One region of the Cellulomonas jepli genome, then DNA from elsewhere that is predicted to be linked to it. Evidence: predicted binding sites of a transcription regulator. Region 1 holds the regulator's gene; the other holds the start of a gene.
What was found. Region 1 encodes Rex, which represses fermentation and respiration genes when NADH is low (regulators of the CRP and FNR family bind a similar motif). Its sites were predicted from a motif close to CTTGTGAANNNNTTCACAAG; they were not measured.
Positions count from the first base shown of each region.

Region 2: the regulator Rex is predicted to act here: its motif matches at 3,683-3,702, upstream of AB6N24_RS16115 (geranylgeranyl reductase family protein).

Region 1 is NZ_JBFTER010000164.1:420-5,998, reverse strand. It holds partial or broken gene AB6N24_RS22410 (cytochrome c biogenesis protein CcdA) at 1-120, opposite strand, end outside; gene AB6N24_RS22405 (TlpA family protein disulfide reductase) at 189-818, opposite strand; gene AB6N24_RS22400 (histidine phosphatase family protein) at 815-1,471, opposite strand; gene AB6N24_RS22395 (MarR family winged helix-turn-helix transcriptional regulator) at 1,565-2,101, opposite strand; gene AB6N24_RS22390 (YceI family protein) at 2,276-2,836, shown strand; gene AB6N24_RS22385 (redox-sensing transcriptional repressor Rex) at 3,044-3,742, opposite strand; gene AB6N24_RS22380 (glutaredoxin family protein) at 3,775-4,086, opposite strand; gene AB6N24_RS22375 (HAD family hydrolase) at 4,260-5,045, shown strand; gene AB6N24_RS22370 (GNAT family N-acetyltransferase) at 5,042-5,579, shown strand, end outside.
Region 2 is NZ_JBFTER010000074.1:12,768-23,607, reverse strand. It holds partial or broken gene AB6N24_RS16130 (S1C family serine protease) at 1-1,247, shown strand, start outside; gene AB6N24_RS16125 (isochorismate synthase) at 1,386-2,777, opposite strand; gene AB6N24_RS16120 (demethylmenaquinone methyltransferase) at 2,829-3,521, shown strand; gene AB6N24_RS16115 (geranylgeranyl reductase family protein) at 3,718-5,010, shown strand; gene AB6N24_RS16110 (NADH-quinone oxidoreductase subunit A) at 5,072-5,434, shown strand; gene AB6N24_RS16105 (NuoB/complex I 20 kDa subunit family protein) at 5,447-5,998, shown strand; gene AB6N24_RS16100 (NADH-quinone oxidoreductase subunit C) at 5,995-6,756, shown strand; gene AB6N24_RS16095 (NADH-quinone oxidoreductase subunit D) at 6,756-8,114, shown strand; gene nuoE (NADH-quinone oxidoreductase subunit NuoE) at 8,114-9,130, shown strand; gene nuoF (NADH-quinone oxidoreductase subunit NuoF) at 9,130-10,476, shown strand; gene AB6N24_RS16080 (NADH-quinone oxidoreductase subunit G) at 10,473-10,840, shown strand, end outside.

The sequences.
Region 1 (5,579 bases):
GCCCGGCACGAGCGGCAGCACGCAGGGCGAGGCGAACGCGACGAACCCCGCGACGAGCGCGACCGGCACCGCGAGCAGCAGGGACCCCGAGAAGGCCGTGGTCTGGAAGGCGTCGCCGATGCCCGCGGCGGCTCCGCCGGTGGCGAGCACGCCGTGCGCGGCCCCGAGCAGGCCCGGCGCCGCGCCGGTCACGTCGTCGCGCCCGGCTGCTCGGCGAGCACGTCGTCGAGCAGCGCGCGCAGCGTGGAGCCCTCGGCGATGCCGAGGATGCGGGCGGCGACGCGGCCCTCGCGGTCGAGCACGACGGTCGTGGGCACGGCCTGGACCGGCACGGTGCCCTGGAGCGCGGCGATCGCGGCGCCGTCGGTGTCGGCGATGCTCGGGTAGGGCACCTCGAACGTGCGCTGGAACGCCTCGGCGGCGCCCGCGTCGTCGGTCCCGTTGATGCCGAGCAGGTGGACGCCCTGGTCGGCGTACTCGGTCGCGACGTCCACGAGGTCGGGCGCCTCGGCGCGGCACGGCGGGCACGCGGCGTACCAGGTGTTGAGGACGACGACGTCCCCGCGCCACGCCGCGACGTCCTGCGCCTCGCCCGCGAAGTCGGTCCCCCCGAGCTCGACGGGCTCGGACCGGTCGCCCGCGGCCCACACCTTCTGGGAGCCGTCACCCGACTCGTACCCCTGCCCGACGACGTCGTCGGGCGCGTTGGTGTCCTCCGGCGTGCACGCCCCGAGCAGCCCGAGGGCGAGCACGAGCCCGGCGGCGCCCGCGGCGGCCCGCGCTCCGCGTCCGGCCCGGCCGGCAGCCCGCGAGGTCACGCGCCGGCCACCCGCGCCGCGCCGGGCAGCAGCTCGGCGGCGGGCTCGCTGTAGGTCAGGCCGGTGAAGCGGTCGTCCTCGTAGTGCAGCGACGTGAGCGAGGCCAGCGAGCACTGTCGCCGGCGCGGGTCGTGCCAGAGCCGCCGGTTCTCGAACGCGAGGCGGGTGACCCAGATGGGCAGCTGGTGGCTCACGAGCACGGCCTGGTGCCCGCGGGCGGCCTCCCGCGCGGCGTCGAGCGCGGCGCGCATGCGCGCGACCTGCGCCTCGTACGGCTCACCCCAGGACGGGCGGAACGGGTTGCGCAGCAGCGGCCAGTGCTGGGGGTGGCGCAGCGACCCGTCGCCGACCCCGAACGTCATCCCCTGGAACTGGTTCTCGGCCTCGAGCAGGTTCTCGTCGGTGCGCACGTCGACGCCGAACGCGGCCGCGACGGGGCCGGCGGTCTCCTGCGCGCGCTGCAGCGGCGAGGCGATGACGACCGTGACGTCCGCTCGCTCCGCGCCGCGCCCGCCCGCGAGGTGCTCGGCGACGAGCGCCGCCATCGCGTGCCCGCGCTCGGAGAGGTGGTAGCCCGGCAGGCGGCCGTAGAGCACGCCCGTGGGGTTGTGGACCTCGCCGTGACGCAGGAGGTGCAGGGTGGTGGCGACCATGGTCCCAGTGTCGCAAACGTGGCTGTGTGCTGGGTCCGACGGCGGCGTGAGATGGGCGACGTCCGGAGCGGGAACCCGCCGCCGGACGCCGGGTCAGCGGCGGGCCCGGCCCCCGGACCCGCCGGCGGACGACCGCGGGCGGGCCGCGGTGCGCAGGTGCTCGATGACGACGCCCATCGCCTCGCCCAGCGCCGCGAGCTGCGCGGGGGTCAGGACGTCGACCAGGTTGGCGCGCACGGCCTCCACGTGACCGGGCGCGGCGTCGACGATCCGCTGCCAGCCGGCCTCGGTCATCGTGCAGTTGACGCCCCGGGCGTCCTCCGCGCACGGCGTGCGGGCGACGAGGCCGTCGCTCTCCATGCGCCGGATGGTGTGCGTGAGGCGGCTGCGCGAGTGCGCGAGCTCCCCGGCGAGCTCGGACATCCGCAGCGTGCGGCCCGGCGCCTCGGAGAGCCGCACGAGGACCTCGTACTCGCCGAGCGAGAGCCCGCTGTCGTCATCGAGCTCGCGGCCGAGGACGTCGAGGAGCAGCGCCGTGCCGTCGCGGAACGCGCGCCAGTGCGTCTGCTGCTCGGGCGAGAGCCAGCGGACGTCCGTGTGCTTCTCGGTCCGGGTGTCGGTGCTGGTCATGGGGTCTCCGGGGGTCGGGCTGCGGGGCGGGCGCGGGGGCGGCGCGGGTGGACGGGCTGCGAGCGGGGTGTCCGCGAACCACGCTAGGGGGTTGCGCGACGTCGCTCAGTGTAGTAGAAATCTCAACTAACAGTTCCTTGACGGTTCAAGTAACGACTTCCCGAGGAGATCACCATGAGCACCACCTCCACCGCGGTCCCGTCCGAGCTCGCCACGGGCACCTGGGCGGTCGACGCGTCGCACAGCGAGGCCGCCTTCACCGTCCGCCACGCCGGCATCTCCAAGGTCCGCGGCACCGTCGCGATCACCTCGGGCACCGTCGTCGTCGGCGAGGACCTCGCGTCCACGTCCGTCACCGCGACGCTCGACCCGTCCAGCATCAGCACCGGCGACGCCGGCCGCGACGGCCACCTCAAGACGGCCGACTTCTTCGACGTCGAGCAGTTCGGCGAGTGGAGCTTCGCGTCGACCTCCGTGCGCCCCGCCGGCTCCGACCACGTCATCGTCGGCGACCTGACGATCCACGGCGTGACCCGTGAGGTCGAGCTCGCGACCGAGTTCAGCGGCACCGCGGTCGACCCGTTCGGCAACACGCGTGCCGGCTTCGAGGCCACGACGACGATCTCGCGCAAGGACTTCGGGCTGACCTGGAACGCGGCCCTCGAGGCCGGCGGCGTGCTCGTCAGCGACAAGGTCGTCATCACGATCGACGCGTCGATCATCAAGCAGGCGTGACGCCCGCCTGACGCACCTCCCCCGGCCCCCGGGCCGGCGCGCACCGCGCGTGCGCACCGCAGCCTCCTCGGGCGCGGCGACCGTCCCCCCGGTCGTCGCGCCCGAGGTCTGTCCGCCCCGCGACGACCCGGGCACCGCAGCGGGCACCGCCCGCACGGCCGCCCCGCGCGACGCACGCGCGACCGGCCGAGGCCGGCACAGGCCGGCTCAGGACATCGACCGCGCCTGGTCGTGGAACGCCAGGATCTGCAGCTCCGAGCCGAGGTCGACCGAGCGCACGTCCACGCCGTCGGGCACCTGCAGCGCGCGCGGCGCGAAGTTGAGGATCCCCCGCACGCCAGCCGCGACGAGCCGGTCGCACACGTCCTGCGCCGCCCCGGCCGGGACGGTGATGACGGCCATCGTCGCGCCGCCCTCGCGCACGACGTCCGCGAGGCGCTCGGCGGGCTCGACGCGCAGGCCCGCGACCTGGGTCCCGGCGACGCGCGGGTCCGCGTCGACGAGCCCCACGACCACGAACCCCCGCTCGGTGAAGCCCGGGTAGTTCGCGAGCGCGTGCCCCATGTTCCCGAGCCCGACGATGACGACCGGGCGCTGCCGCGTCAGCCCGAGCACGACGCCGATCTGCCCGCGCAGGTGCGCGACGTCGTAGCCGACCCCACGCGTGCCGTGCGACCCGAGGAACGACAGGTCCTTGCGCAGCTGCGCGGGGCTCACGCCCGCGACGTCCGCGAGCGCGTCCGACGACGCCGTCCGCACCCCCTGGGCCTCGACCTCCGCGAGCGCACGCAGGTACCCGGGGAGCCGCGCGACGGTCGAGGGCGGCACGGTGCGCGCGGCCGGGCGCACCAGCGGCGCGGCGTCGCGCAGCGGTGCGTCGGTGCGGCCGGGCGGTGGGGCGCCCATGACTGACCTCCCAGGATGGTCCTCGGGTCAGGTTAGGACGTCGGGGGTCCCGCAGCGAGGGCCTGCCGGACCCGGGCGCCGTCGATGCGCCAGTAGCCCTGGCGGACCCCGTCGACCTCGACGACCGGCACGAGCTCGCCGTAGGCGTCGAGCACCGCCTCGCCGTTCGCCAGCAGCGGCGCACCCGGCTCGTCGACGTCGACCTCGCGCCACCTCGCGCCCGACTCCGCGCACACGGTGCGCACGAGCTCGCGCGCCTCGTCGCACAGGTGGCAGCCCGCGCGGCCGTAGAGCACGACGCGCGCCGGTGCGACGGGGGGCGGGGACGGGTCGGCGGGATGCACCTCCCCAGCCTAGGACGGCTCGTTACAGTGACGGGGTGCCCGAGCCGACAACGCCCGACGAGGTCGCCGCCGCCGGTGCGGCCGTCGTCCCGCACATCGTGGCGGCGCCCGACGCCCCACCCCGAGCCGCCGGGCGCGCGCACGCCGCGACCCCGGACGCGGGTGCCGAGGCGGTGGCCACCGAGGCCCGGCCCCGGGTCGGCGCGTTCTTCGACGTCGACAACACGATCATCCGCGGCGCGAGCGCCTTCCACCTCGCCGTGGGCCTGTACCGCCGCGGGTTCTTCCGCAAGCGGGACCTGCTGTCGTTCGGGCTGCACCAGTCCCGCTACCAGCTCTTCGGGGAGAACCTCGGCCAGATCGACGAGGTTCGCTCGCGCGCGCTGTCGATCATGACCGGGCACTCGGTCGCCGAGGTCACCGCCATCGCGGAGGACGTGTACGACGAGGTGCTGTGCCTGCGGATCTACCCCGGCACCCAGAAGCTCCTCGACGAGCACATCGCCGCAGGTCACGAGGTGTGGCTCGTCACCGCCACCCCGGTCGAGGTCGGCGAGCTCATCGCCCGCCGGCTCGGCGTCACCGGCGCGCTCGGCACGATCGCGGAGCACAAGGACGGGTTCTACACGGGCTACCTCGTCGGCGACCTGCTGCACGGCGAGGCCAAGGCCAGCGCGGTGCGGGCGCTCGCGGAGCGGGACGGGCTCGACCTCACGCAGTCGTACGCGTACGGCGACTCGACCAACGACGTGCCGATCCTGTCCGAGGTCGGCTTCCCGTGCGCGATCAACCCGGACGGACGCCTGCGCCGGCACGCCCGCGAGGTCGGCTGGCCGATCCGGGAGTTCCGCGGCCGCCGGCGCGCGGCACGGCGTGGCGTCAACGCGGCGAGCCTCGCCGGGCTCGCGTGGGTCGGGGGGCTGGTGTTCCGGGCCATCCGGCGGGCGGTGCGCCCGTGAGCGCGCGCGTGCGCCGCGCTGTGCCGGGCGACGCCGACGCCCTCGCCGCCCTGGCCGCGATCACGTTCCCGCTCGCGTGCCCGCCGGGGTCGTCGCGCGAGTCCCAGCAGGCGTTCATCGCGCAGGTGCTGTCGCCCGAGCGGTTCGCGGAGTACCTCGCGGACCCGGCACGGACCCTGCTCGTCGCGCACGACGACGCGGTCCCCCAGCCCGTCGGCTACACGATGCTCGTCGAGGGCGAGCCCGCCGACGCGGACGTGCGCGCGGCGGTCCGCCTGCACCCGACCGTCGAGCTCTCGAAGTGCTACGTGCTGCCGGGGCACCACGGGCAGGGTGTCGCGACGCTGCTCATGGCGGCGACGCTCGACGCCGCACGGCGCACCGGGGCGGCGGGCGTGTGGCTCGGCGTCAACCAGCAGAACCTGCGTGCGCAGGCCTTCTACCGGCGGGCCGGGTTCGAGGTCGTCGGGACCAAGCGGTTCCTCGTCGGTGACCGGCTCGAGGACGACTTCGTGCTCGAGCGCGTGCTGCGGG
Region 2 (10,840 bases), on a different contig from region 1:
CGACCCACGAGCGCGGGCGCCCGATGTGGCTGCCCGTCGCGGCGGCCGCGGTGGCCGCGGCGCTCGTCGCGACGCTCACCACCATCGGAGTCTCGGACGCGCTCGACGACGACGACACGTCGACCCCGGCGTCGCTCACGTCGATCGGCCAGGCGCGCAACGCCGAGGTCCCCGTCGAGGGCTCGAACGCCGACGACCCGGACTGGGAGGCGGTCATCGCGGCCGTCCAGGAGTCGGTCGTCGCGATCGAGGTCAGCACGCAGCAGGGCGGCTCGCAGGGCTCGGGCGTGATCATCGACGACGACGGCAACATCGTGACGAACAACCACGTCGTCGCGGGCGCCGGCCAGGGCGAGCTCCGCGTCACGCTCTCGGACGGCCGCATCTTCCCCGCGTCGATCGTGGGCACGGACCCGACCACGGACCTCGCGGTCATCCGCCTCGACGACGCCCCGGACGACCTCACGCCCGCGGCGTTCGGCGACTCCGACGACGTGACCGTCGGCGAGGCGGTCCTCGCGGTCGGCAACCCGCTCGGCCTCGCGAACACCGCGACGACCGGCATCGTCTCGGCGCTCGACCGCCCGGTCTCGACCTCCGAGCAGGGCGGCTCCGACACGGTCGTGACGAACGCGATCCAGATCGACGCCGCGGTCAACCCCGGGAACTCGGGCGGCCCGCTGTTCGACGCGCAGGGCCGCGTCATCGGCATCACGTCGTCGATCGCGACGCTGTCGAGCCAGTCCGGCTCGATCGGCCTCGGGTTCGCGATCCCGGTCAACCTGGCGAAGCAGATCGCCGCCCAGCTCGTCGAGGACGGCACGGCGGAGCACGCGTTCCTTGGCGTCTCGCTGAGCGACGGCACGGCGACCGCGGACGGTGTGACGCGCCGCGGCGCGGTCGTCCAGGAGGTGACGTCGGGCTCGCCCGCCGCCGAGGCCGAGCTGGCCGCGGAGGACGTCATCGTGGCGATCGACGGCCGCCCGGTCGCGGGCGCCGAGTCCCTGACCGCGTACGTGCGCGAGCGCGCCGCGGGCGCGGAGGCGACGCTCACGGTCGTGCGCGGCGACCAGGCGCGCGAGGTCGAGGTGACGCTCGCGGCCCGCGAGGAGACCACGACGAGCCAGGGCCAGGACCCGCAGCCGCAGCTCCCCGAGAACAGCGAGGACATGACGCCCGAGCAGCTCTGGGAGTGGTTCCAGCAGCAGCAGCAGCAGGGCCAGGGCGGCGGGCAGGGGAACGGCTGACGGAGCCCCGGGCGCGCCGTCCCCCCTGCGCGCCCGGACCGGGGCAGGACCGGACCCCTGCTGGTCCCGCCCCACGCGGACGGCCGGTGCCCTCGGGCGCCGGCCGTCCGTCGTTCCCGCAGGGCGGCTGCGGGTGGCTCAGTCCGTCGGTGCCCCGGTCGACGCGAGCGCGTCGCGCATCGGCACGAGCTTCGCCTCCGACTCCGCGAGCTCGGCGGCCGGGTCGGACGCGGCGACGATGCCGCAGCCCGCGAACAGCCGGATGCGGTGCGGGTCGTCCGGGTCCAGCGCGGCGGAGCGCAGCGCGATGCCCCACTCGCCGTCGCCGTCACCGCCGAACCAGCCGACCGGGCCGGCGTAGCGCGCACGGTCCATGCCCTCGATCCGCGCGATGAGCTCGCGCGCCGCGGACGTGGGCGTGCCGCACACCGCGGCGGTCGGGTGCAGCGCCGCGGCGAGCGCGAGGCTCGTGGGGTGCTCGGTGGACGGCTCCGCGCCGCCGACGAGGACCCCGGTCACGTCGCTCGCGAGGTGCAGCACGTTGGGCAGGTGCAGCACGAACGGCACGTCGGGCACGTTGATCGACGAGCAGAACGGCTCGAGCGCGTGCCCGACGGACGCGACCGCGTACTCGTGCTCCTCGAGGTCCTTCGACGAGTGCGCGAGGATCGCGGCGCGCCCGAGGTCGGCGGCGTCGTCGCCGGTCCGGCGGATCGTGCCGGCCAGCACGCGCGACGTCACGAGCCCCTTCTCGGAGCGCACGAGCAGCTCGGGGGTCGCGCCGATCATGCCGTCGACCGAGAACGTCCAGCACGACGGGTACCGCTCGGCGAGCCGCCCGAGGGGCCAGCGCGCGTCGATCGGGTGCTCGGTGCGCGCGCAGACGTCGCGGGCGAGCACGGCCTTGTCGACCTCGCCCGCACGGATCGCCGCGACGGCGCGCGCGACGACGTCCTTCCACGGCTCGGCGGGCACCGCGCCGTCGCCGTACTCGACCCTCCCGGGGGAGGGCGCGGGCTCGAGGTCGCCGACGAGCTCGTCGAGCGACGGCGCCGGGCGAAGCCGCCCGCCGGACTCGATCGTCGTGAGCCACGCCCGTCCGCCCCGGCGTCCGACGATCACGCGCGGGACGACGACGACGCCGCCCGCGGGGGAGTCGTCGTCGAACGCGAAGGAGCCGAACGCGACCGGGCCCGTGCCGGGGAGCCCGACCTCGTCGCGCACGATCGCGTGCGCGAGGACGTCGCGCCAGGCCGCCTCGGCGTCGGTGAACCGCGCCGCGCCGCCGACCTCGAACCGCAGCGCCTCGCCCCAGGCGACGAGCCCGTCGCCCCGGCGCACCCAGGCGAGCGGGGCGTCCGCGGGCAGCAGGTCGACGAGGTCGCGCGGGTCCGGGGTCGTGTACCGGCTCCGGGCGGCGTCGCCGGCCGCCCCGCCGCGGCGTGCGCGGCCGAGCTCCTCGAGCCCGTCGAGGGGGACCGTGCGCACGACGAGCGGGTGCGGGACGGCGTCGGGCAGGCTGCTGGTCATCGCCTTCAGGGTACGGTCCGCAGCATGTGGATCTCCTGAGACGATGGCCACATGCCCCGCGCCAGCCTCGACAAGGACCCCCGCGACGTCGCGACGATGTTCGACGCCGTCGCGCGCCGCTACGACCTGACGAACGACGTGATCTCGCTCGGGCAGGACCGCGCCTGGCGCCGGGCGACCCTCGCGGCGCTCGCGGCCCAGCCGGGGGAGACGGTCCTGGACCTCGCGGCGGGCACCGGCACGTCGAGCGAGCCGCTCGCGGACGCGGGCGTGCGCGTCGTCCCGTGCGACCTGTCGTTCGGGATGCTGTCGGTCGGCAAGCGCCGGCGCCCCGACCTCGGCTTCGTGGCGGGCAACGCGACGCAGCTGCCGTTCGCGGACGCGTCGTTCGACGCCGTGACGATCTCGTTCGGGCTGCGCAACGTCGTGGACACCGAGGGCGCGCTCGCGGAGATGCTGCGCGTGACGCGCCCGGGCGGGCGGCTCGTGGTGTGCGAGTTCTCGACGCCGACGCTCAAGCCCTTCCGCACGGTCTACACCGAGTACCTCATGCGCGCGCTGCCGCCGGTCGCCCGGGCGGTGTCGAAGGAGCCCGACGCGTACGTGTACCTCGCGGAGTCGATCCGCGCGTGGCCGGACCAGCGGGAGCTCGGCCGCACGCTGCGCCGGGCCGGCTGGGACGGCGTCGCCTACCGCAACCTCACCGGCGGGGTCGTCGCCCTGCACCGCGCGACGCGTCCCTGACGGCTCTCCGAGCGCTCGCGGCGGGGCCCACGGGTGCCTGCCGAGCGCGTGCGGAGGTCGTGCACGAGCCGTGTGCGGGGCGTGCAGGAGCGGTGCGCCGGGAGGTGAGGCAACCCTTCCAAGACACGCTCTGTGACCGCGGTTACACTCGCTGGAAGTCGTGTGTGAACGTCTTCACAAGTGAGGCGAGACCGTCATGAACGCAGGGCACGATGACGCTGACGTCATCGTCGTGGGTGCTGGACCCGCCGGGTCCAGCGCCGCGTACTACTGCGCGTCCGCGGGTCTGTCGGTGCTCCTGCTCGAGAAGGCGGCGTTCCCCCGGGACAAGATCTGCGGCGACGGCCTGACCCCGCGCGCGGTCGCCGAGCTCGCCGCGATGGGCGTCTCGCTGCGCGAGGACCAGGGCTGGATCCGCAACCAGGGCCTGCGCGTCGTCGGCGGCGGGCACCGCCTCGAGCTGCCGTGGCCCGAGCTGTCGAGCTACCCGTCGTACGGGCTCGCGCGCAGCCGCATGAGCCTCGACCACCTGCTCGCCGACCACGCGCGTGCGGCCGGCGCCAAGCTGCTCGAGCGCACCAACGTCACGGGTCCCGTGCTCGACGAGCGCACCGGCCGGGTCGTCGGCGTGACCGCGCGCCCGGTCGACGACGCCGGGCGCCGCGCGGGCGAGGAGGTCACCTACCGCGCGCCCCTCGTCATCGCCGCCGACGGCGTCTCCGCCCGGCTCGCGACGTCGCTCGGCCTCGAGAAGCGCATGGACCGCCCGATGGGGGTCGCGGTCCGCACCTACTTCCGCACCCCCCGCCACGACGACCCGTGGATGGAGAGCCACCTCGAGCTGTGGGACGGCGCCCCGGGGCGCTCGAACCTCATGCCCGGCTACGGCTGGATCTTCTCGCTCGGCGACGGCACCGCGAACGTCGGCCTCGGCAGCGTCGCCTCGACGGCCGCCGCGACGAAGGTCGACTACAAGGACCTGTTCGCGAAGTGGATGGCGAACGCCCCCGAGGAGTGGGAGTTCACGCCCGAGAACCAGCTCGCCCCCGTGCGCGGCGCGGCGCTGCCGATGGGCTTCAACCGCGGGCCGCTCTACGGCAACGGGCTCATGCTCGTCGGCGACTCCGCGGGCATGGTCAGCCCGTACAACGGCGAGGGCATCGCGTACGGGCTCCAGGCCGGGCGGATCGCCGCCGACGCCGCGGTGCAGGCCGCCGCGCGCGGGTCCGCCGCGGGCCGGGAGCGCGCGCTCGCGACGTACCAGACCCGCATGAAGGACGAGCTCGGCGGCTACTACACGCTGGGCCGCGTCTTCGTCCGGCTCATCGAGAACCCGCAGGTCATGCGGCTCTGCACGCGCTACGGGCTCCCGCGCCCGCTGCTCATGCGGTTCACGCTCAAGCTGCTCGCGGACTGCTACGAGCCGCGCGGCGGCGACATGGTCGACCGCGTCATCTCGGGCCTCACGCGACTGGCGCCGGCCGCATGACCGCCCCCGCCAGCCCGACCGTCACGACCACGACGATGCCGCCCACCGGGAGGGCACACCGATGAACAACCCGTACGCGCCGCTGCTCGTGATGATGGGCATCGCCGCCGTGCTCGCGCTCGGCGGAGTCGGGGCCAGCGTGATCCTGGGCCCCAAGCGCTACAACCGCGCCAAGCTCGAAGCGTACGAGTGCGGCATCGAGCCGACCCCGCACGCGATCGGCGGCGGGCGGTTCCCGATCAAGTACTACCTGGTGGCCATGACGTTCATCATCTTCGACATCGAGGTGGTGTTCCTCTACCCCTGGGCGGTCAACTTCACGGAGCTCGCGACCTTCGGGCTCGTCGCGATGATGGGATTCCTCGTCCTGATCACGGTGCCGTTCGTGTACGAGTGGCGCCGCGGCGGGTTCGAGTGGGACTGAGGGTGAGCTGACATGGGCATCGAAGAGGCACCGTCCGGATTCCTGCTGACGACGGTCGAGAACCTCGTCGGGTACTTCCGCAAGGGGTCGCTCTGGCCCGTCACGTTCGGTCTCGCGTGCTGCGCGATCGAGATGATGGCGACCGGGACCCCGCGCTACGACATCTCCCGCTTCGGCATGGAGGTCTTCCGCGCGTCGCCGCGCCAGGCCGACCTCATGATCGTCGCGGGCCGCGTGAGCCAGAAGATGGCGCCGGTCGTGCGCCAGGTCTACGACCAGATGCCCGAGCCCAAGTGGGTCCTGTCGATGGGCGTGTGCGCGTCGTCGGGCGGGATGTTCAACAACTACGCGATCGTCCAGGGCGTCGACCACGTCGTGCCGGTCGACATCTACCTGCCCGGCTGCCCGCCGCGCCCGGAGATGCTGATCAACGCGATCCTCGCCCTGCACGACCAGATCCAGGCCGCGCCGCTCGGCGTGAACCGTCGCGAGGCCGCGGCCGCCGCCGAGGCCGCCGCGCTCGAGGCGACGCCGACGTCGCACATGAAGGGGCTGCTGGCATGAGCGACGCGACCCCCGCAGGCACTGCCGGCGACCCGGGCAAGCTCGGCGACGCGATCGAGAAGGTCGCCCAGCACCCGCTGCCGCCCGACCGCGCGACCCTCGAGGTCGTCGACGTCCGCCAGGGCATGTTCGGCGTCAAGGGCACGGGCGACACGTCGGGCTTCGGCGGTCTCGTGCTGCCCGTCGCGCTCCCGGGGCCGAGCGAGCGGCCGTACGGCGGCTGGTTCGACGAGGTCGTCGACGTCCTCACCGAGATCCTCGACGAGTCCGGTACCGGCTTCACCAACGCCGTCGAGTACGTGGTCGTGGACCGCGACGAGCTCACGCTGCACGTCGCGCGCGCGCACCTCCCCGAGGTGGCCCAGGCGCTGCGGGACGACCAGGACCTGCGCTTCGAGCTGAGCCTCGGGGTCTCGGGCGTGCACTACCCGCACGAGACGGGCCGCGAGCTGCACGCGGTCTACCACCTCGTGTCGATCACCCACAGCCGCCGGATCCGCCTCGAGGTCGCGGTCGCCGACACGGACCCGCACATCCCGTCGACGGTGTCGGTCTACCCGACGCACGACTGGCACGAGCGCGAGACGTGGGACTTCTTCGGGATCGTCTTCGACGGTCACCCCGCGCTTGCACGCATCGAGATGCCGGACGACTGGCCCGGCCACCCGCAGCGCAAGGACTACCCCCTCGGCGGGATCCCGGTCGAGTACAAGGGCGCGACCGTGCCGCCCCCGGACCAGCGGAGGTCGTACAGCTGATGTCCACCCACACCCCTTCCCAGCCCCGCGCCACGGGCAACGTCGTCGACGACGACACGACGGGCATCCCGTCGTTCGAGGCGAACGGCGGCGACTGGTCCGACATCGCCGAGGAGGCCGCACGCCTCGGCGAGGAGCGCATCGTCGTCAACATGGGTCCGCAGCACCCGTCGACGCACGGCGTGCTCCGGCTCATGCTCGAGATCGACGGCGAGACGATCACCGAGGCGCGGGCCGGCATCGGCTACCTGCACACCGGCATCGAGAAGAACATGGAGTTCCGGACCTGGTCCCAGGGCCCCACGTTCTGCACGCGCATGGACTACGTGGCCCCGCTGTTCCAGGAGGCCGCGTACTGCCTGGCCGTCGAGAAGCTGCTCGGCATCACCGACGACGTCCCGGAGCGGGCGACCGTGATCCGGGTGCTGATGATGGAGCTGAACCGGATCTCGTCGCACCTCGTGTGCCTCGCGACCGGCGGCAACGAGCTCGGCGCGACGACGATCATGACGGTCGGCTTCACGGCGCGCGAGGAGGTCCTCAAGATCTTCGAGCTGATCACGGGCCTGCGGATGAACCACGCGTACATCCGCCCGGGCGGCGTCGCGCAGGACATCCCGCCGGGGGCGCTCGACACGATCCGCGAGTCGCTCGTGACGATGCGGCACTACTTCCGCCAGCTCGAGGACCTCATGCTGGCCAACCCGATCCTGCAGGCGCGCCTCAAGGGCGTCGGGTACCTCAACCTCGCGGGCTGCATGGCGCTCGGCGTGACCGGCCCGGTGCTCCGCTCCGCCGGCCTGCCGTACGACGTGCGCAAGGCGACCCCGTACTGCGGCTACGAGACCTACGACTTCGAGGTCCCGACGTCGACGGAGGCCGACTCCTGGTCGCGCGTGGTCCTGCGCATGGAGGAGTGCTACCAGTCCATGCGGATCGTCGAGCAGACGCTCGACCGTCTCCAGGCGATCGGCCCGGGGCCCGTCATGGTCGCCGACAAGAAGGTCGCCTGGCCCGCGCAGCTCGCGATCGGCTCGGACGGCATGGGCAACTCGCTCGACCACATCCGGGAGATCATGGGCACCTCGATGGAGGCCCTGATTCACCACTTCAAGCTCGTGACCGAGGGCTTCCGGGTCCCGGCCGGGCAGGTCTTCCAGACCGTCGAGCAGCCCCGCGGCGAGCTCGGCGTGCACCTGGTCTCGGACGGCGGCACGAAGCCGTACCGCGCGCACTTCCGGGACCCCTCGTTCACCAACCTGCAGGCCGTCTCGCTCATGTGCGAGGGCGGCCAGGTCGCCGACGTCGTCGTCGCGGTGGCCTCGCTCGACCCCGTCCTGGGAGGGGTGGACCGCTGATGTCCGTCGAGAACAGCACGCACGCCGACGTGAGCGCCGGCGCCCGTGCGCCGCACCGGCACGCGGCGTACGACGAGGCGACGTTCGCCCGCCTGGCCGCCGACGCCGAGCAGATCGTCGCCCGCTACCCGCAGGCACGCTCGGCGCTGCTGCCGATGCTGCACCTCGTGCAGAGCGAGGACGGCTACGTCTCTCCCGCGGGCATCGCGTTCTGCGGTCAGATGCTCTCGCTCACGACCGCCGAGGTCTCCGCGGTCGCGACGTTCTACTCGCAGTACAAGCGCCGGCCCAACGGCGAGTACACGGTCGGGGTCTGCACCAACACGCTCTGCGCCGTCATGGGCGGCGACGCGATCTGGGCGGAGCTCTCCGAGCACCTCGAGGTCGGGCACGACGAGACGACCCCGGACGGCAAGGTCACGCTCGAGCGCATCGAGTGCAACGCGGCGTGCGACTACGCGCCGGTCGTGATGGTCAACTGGGAGTTCTTCGACAACCAGACGCCGGCGACCGCGGTCGAGACCGTCGACCGGCTGCGTGCCGGCGAGCCGGTCGCCCCGACCCGCGGCGCGGCGAGCGTCTGCTCGTTCAAGGCGATGTCGCGCGTGCTCGCGGGGTTCCCGGACGGCCGGGCCGACGAGGGCGTGGGCGCGGGTGAGGCGACCGTGCGCGGCACGCGCCTGGCCCGCGAGCGGGGCTGGACGGCGCCCGCGTTCCCGGGGGAGAGCGGTGCGGCCGCCGACGGCACCGACGGCAAGCAGCCCGAGGCCACGCCGGGCACCACCGAGCCCGAGCCCAAGGCAGGTGCGGAGCGCCCGGCGGGCACGACGCCGCGCACCCGGACCGCCGCGGGCGCACCGGCGACGCGCACGGCGCCCGAGGCCGCGAAGGCCGCGGGCACCCCGGAGGTCGGCGCCGAGCAGTCGAGCGCCCAGCGCACCCCGGAGGGTCCCGCGGACACCTCCACGGCCGCGCAGGAGAAGAAGCAGCAGTCCGAGCAGGCCAAGGAGTCCTGATGAGCGAGCCGACCACCCTCGCGCCCGTCCTGAGCGACATCTGGGACGCGGACCGCTCGTGGACCCTGCAGACGTACCTCGCGCACGGTGGCTATGAGGGCCTGCGCGCCGCCCTGCGGCAGGACCCCGCGACGGTCGTGGCGACCGTCAAGGACTCGGGCCTGCGCGGGCGCGGCGGCGCCGGGTTCCCGTCGGGCATGAAGTGGGGCTTCCTGCCCCCGCCCGACGGCGGCCCGCGCTACCTCGTCGTCAATGCCGACGAGTCCGAGCCGGGGACCTGCAAGGACATCCCGCTCATGCTCGCGAGCCCGCAGCACCTGATCGAGGGCGTCGCGATCACGTCGTACGCGATCGGCTGCAACCACGCCTTCATCTACGTGCGCGGCGAGGTCCTGCACGTGTACCGCCGCCTGCTGCGCGCGGTCGAGGAGGCGTACGCCGCGGGCTACCTCGGCAAGGACGTGCTCGGCTCGGGCTACGACCTCGACGTCACGGTGCACGCCGGTGCGGGCGCGTACATCTGCGGCGAGGAGACGGCGCTGCTCGACTCGCTCGAGGGCCTGCGCGGCCAGCCGCGCCTCAAGCCCCCGTTCCCCGCGGTCGCCGGCCTGTACGCGCGTCCGACCGTCGTGAACAACGTCGAGACCATCGCGTCGGTGCCCGGGATCCTGCGCGGCGGCGCCGGCTGGTTCACGAGCATGGGCACCGAGAAGTCGGCGGGGCACGGGCTGTTCTCGCTCTCGGGCCACGTGACCCGGCCCGGGCAGTACGAGGCGCCGCTCGGCATCACGCTGCGCGAGCTCCTCGACATGGCGGGCGGGGTCCGCGAGGGCCACGAGCTCAAGTTCTGGACGCCCGGCGGCTCGTCGACCCCGATCTTCACCGCGGAGCACCTCGACATCCCGCTCGACTACGAGTCGGTGCAGAAGGCCGGGTCGATGCTCGGGACGCGCGCGCTGCAGATCTTCGACGAGACGACGTCGGTGGTCCGGGCCGTGACGCGGTGGACCGAGTTCTACAAGCACGAGTCGTGCGGCAAGTGCACGCCGTGCCGCGAGGGCACGTTCTGGCTCGCCCAGGTGCTCCAGCGCCTCGAGGCCGGGCAGGGCACGAGCGAGGACATCGACCTGCTGCTCGACCTGTGCGACAACATCCTCGGGCGCTCGTTCTGCGCGCTCGGCGACGGTGCGACGAGCCCGATCACGTCGGCCATCCAGTACTTCCGGGAGGAGTTCGAGGCGGGCACGCACACGCCCGCCGACGTCCTGTTCCCGCCCGAGCGCAGCGCGCTGTTCACCTACACCCCGCGCCGCGGCGCGGGGCAGCTCGCGGGGGTCCACGCATGACCATCACGACAGGCAAGCCCGCCACGCCCGGTTCGCCGAGCGCCGGGCCGTCGTCGCCGGGCAACGACGCCCAGGCGCCGAAGGGTCCCGACGCGGTGACCTTCACGATCGACGACGTCGAGGTCGCGGTCCCCAAGGGCACGCTCGTGATCCGCGCCGCCGAGCAGATCGGCATCCAGATCCCGCGGTTCTGCGACCACCCGCTCCTGGCCCCGGCCGGTGCCTGCCGCCAGTGCCTCGTCGAGGTCTGGGCTCCCGGGCGCGACGGCGCGCTCGCGAAGATGCCCAAGCCCCAGGCGTCGTGCACGCTCGAGGCGACGCCCGGCATGCAGGTCAAGACGCAGCTCACCTCGGCCGAGGCCGA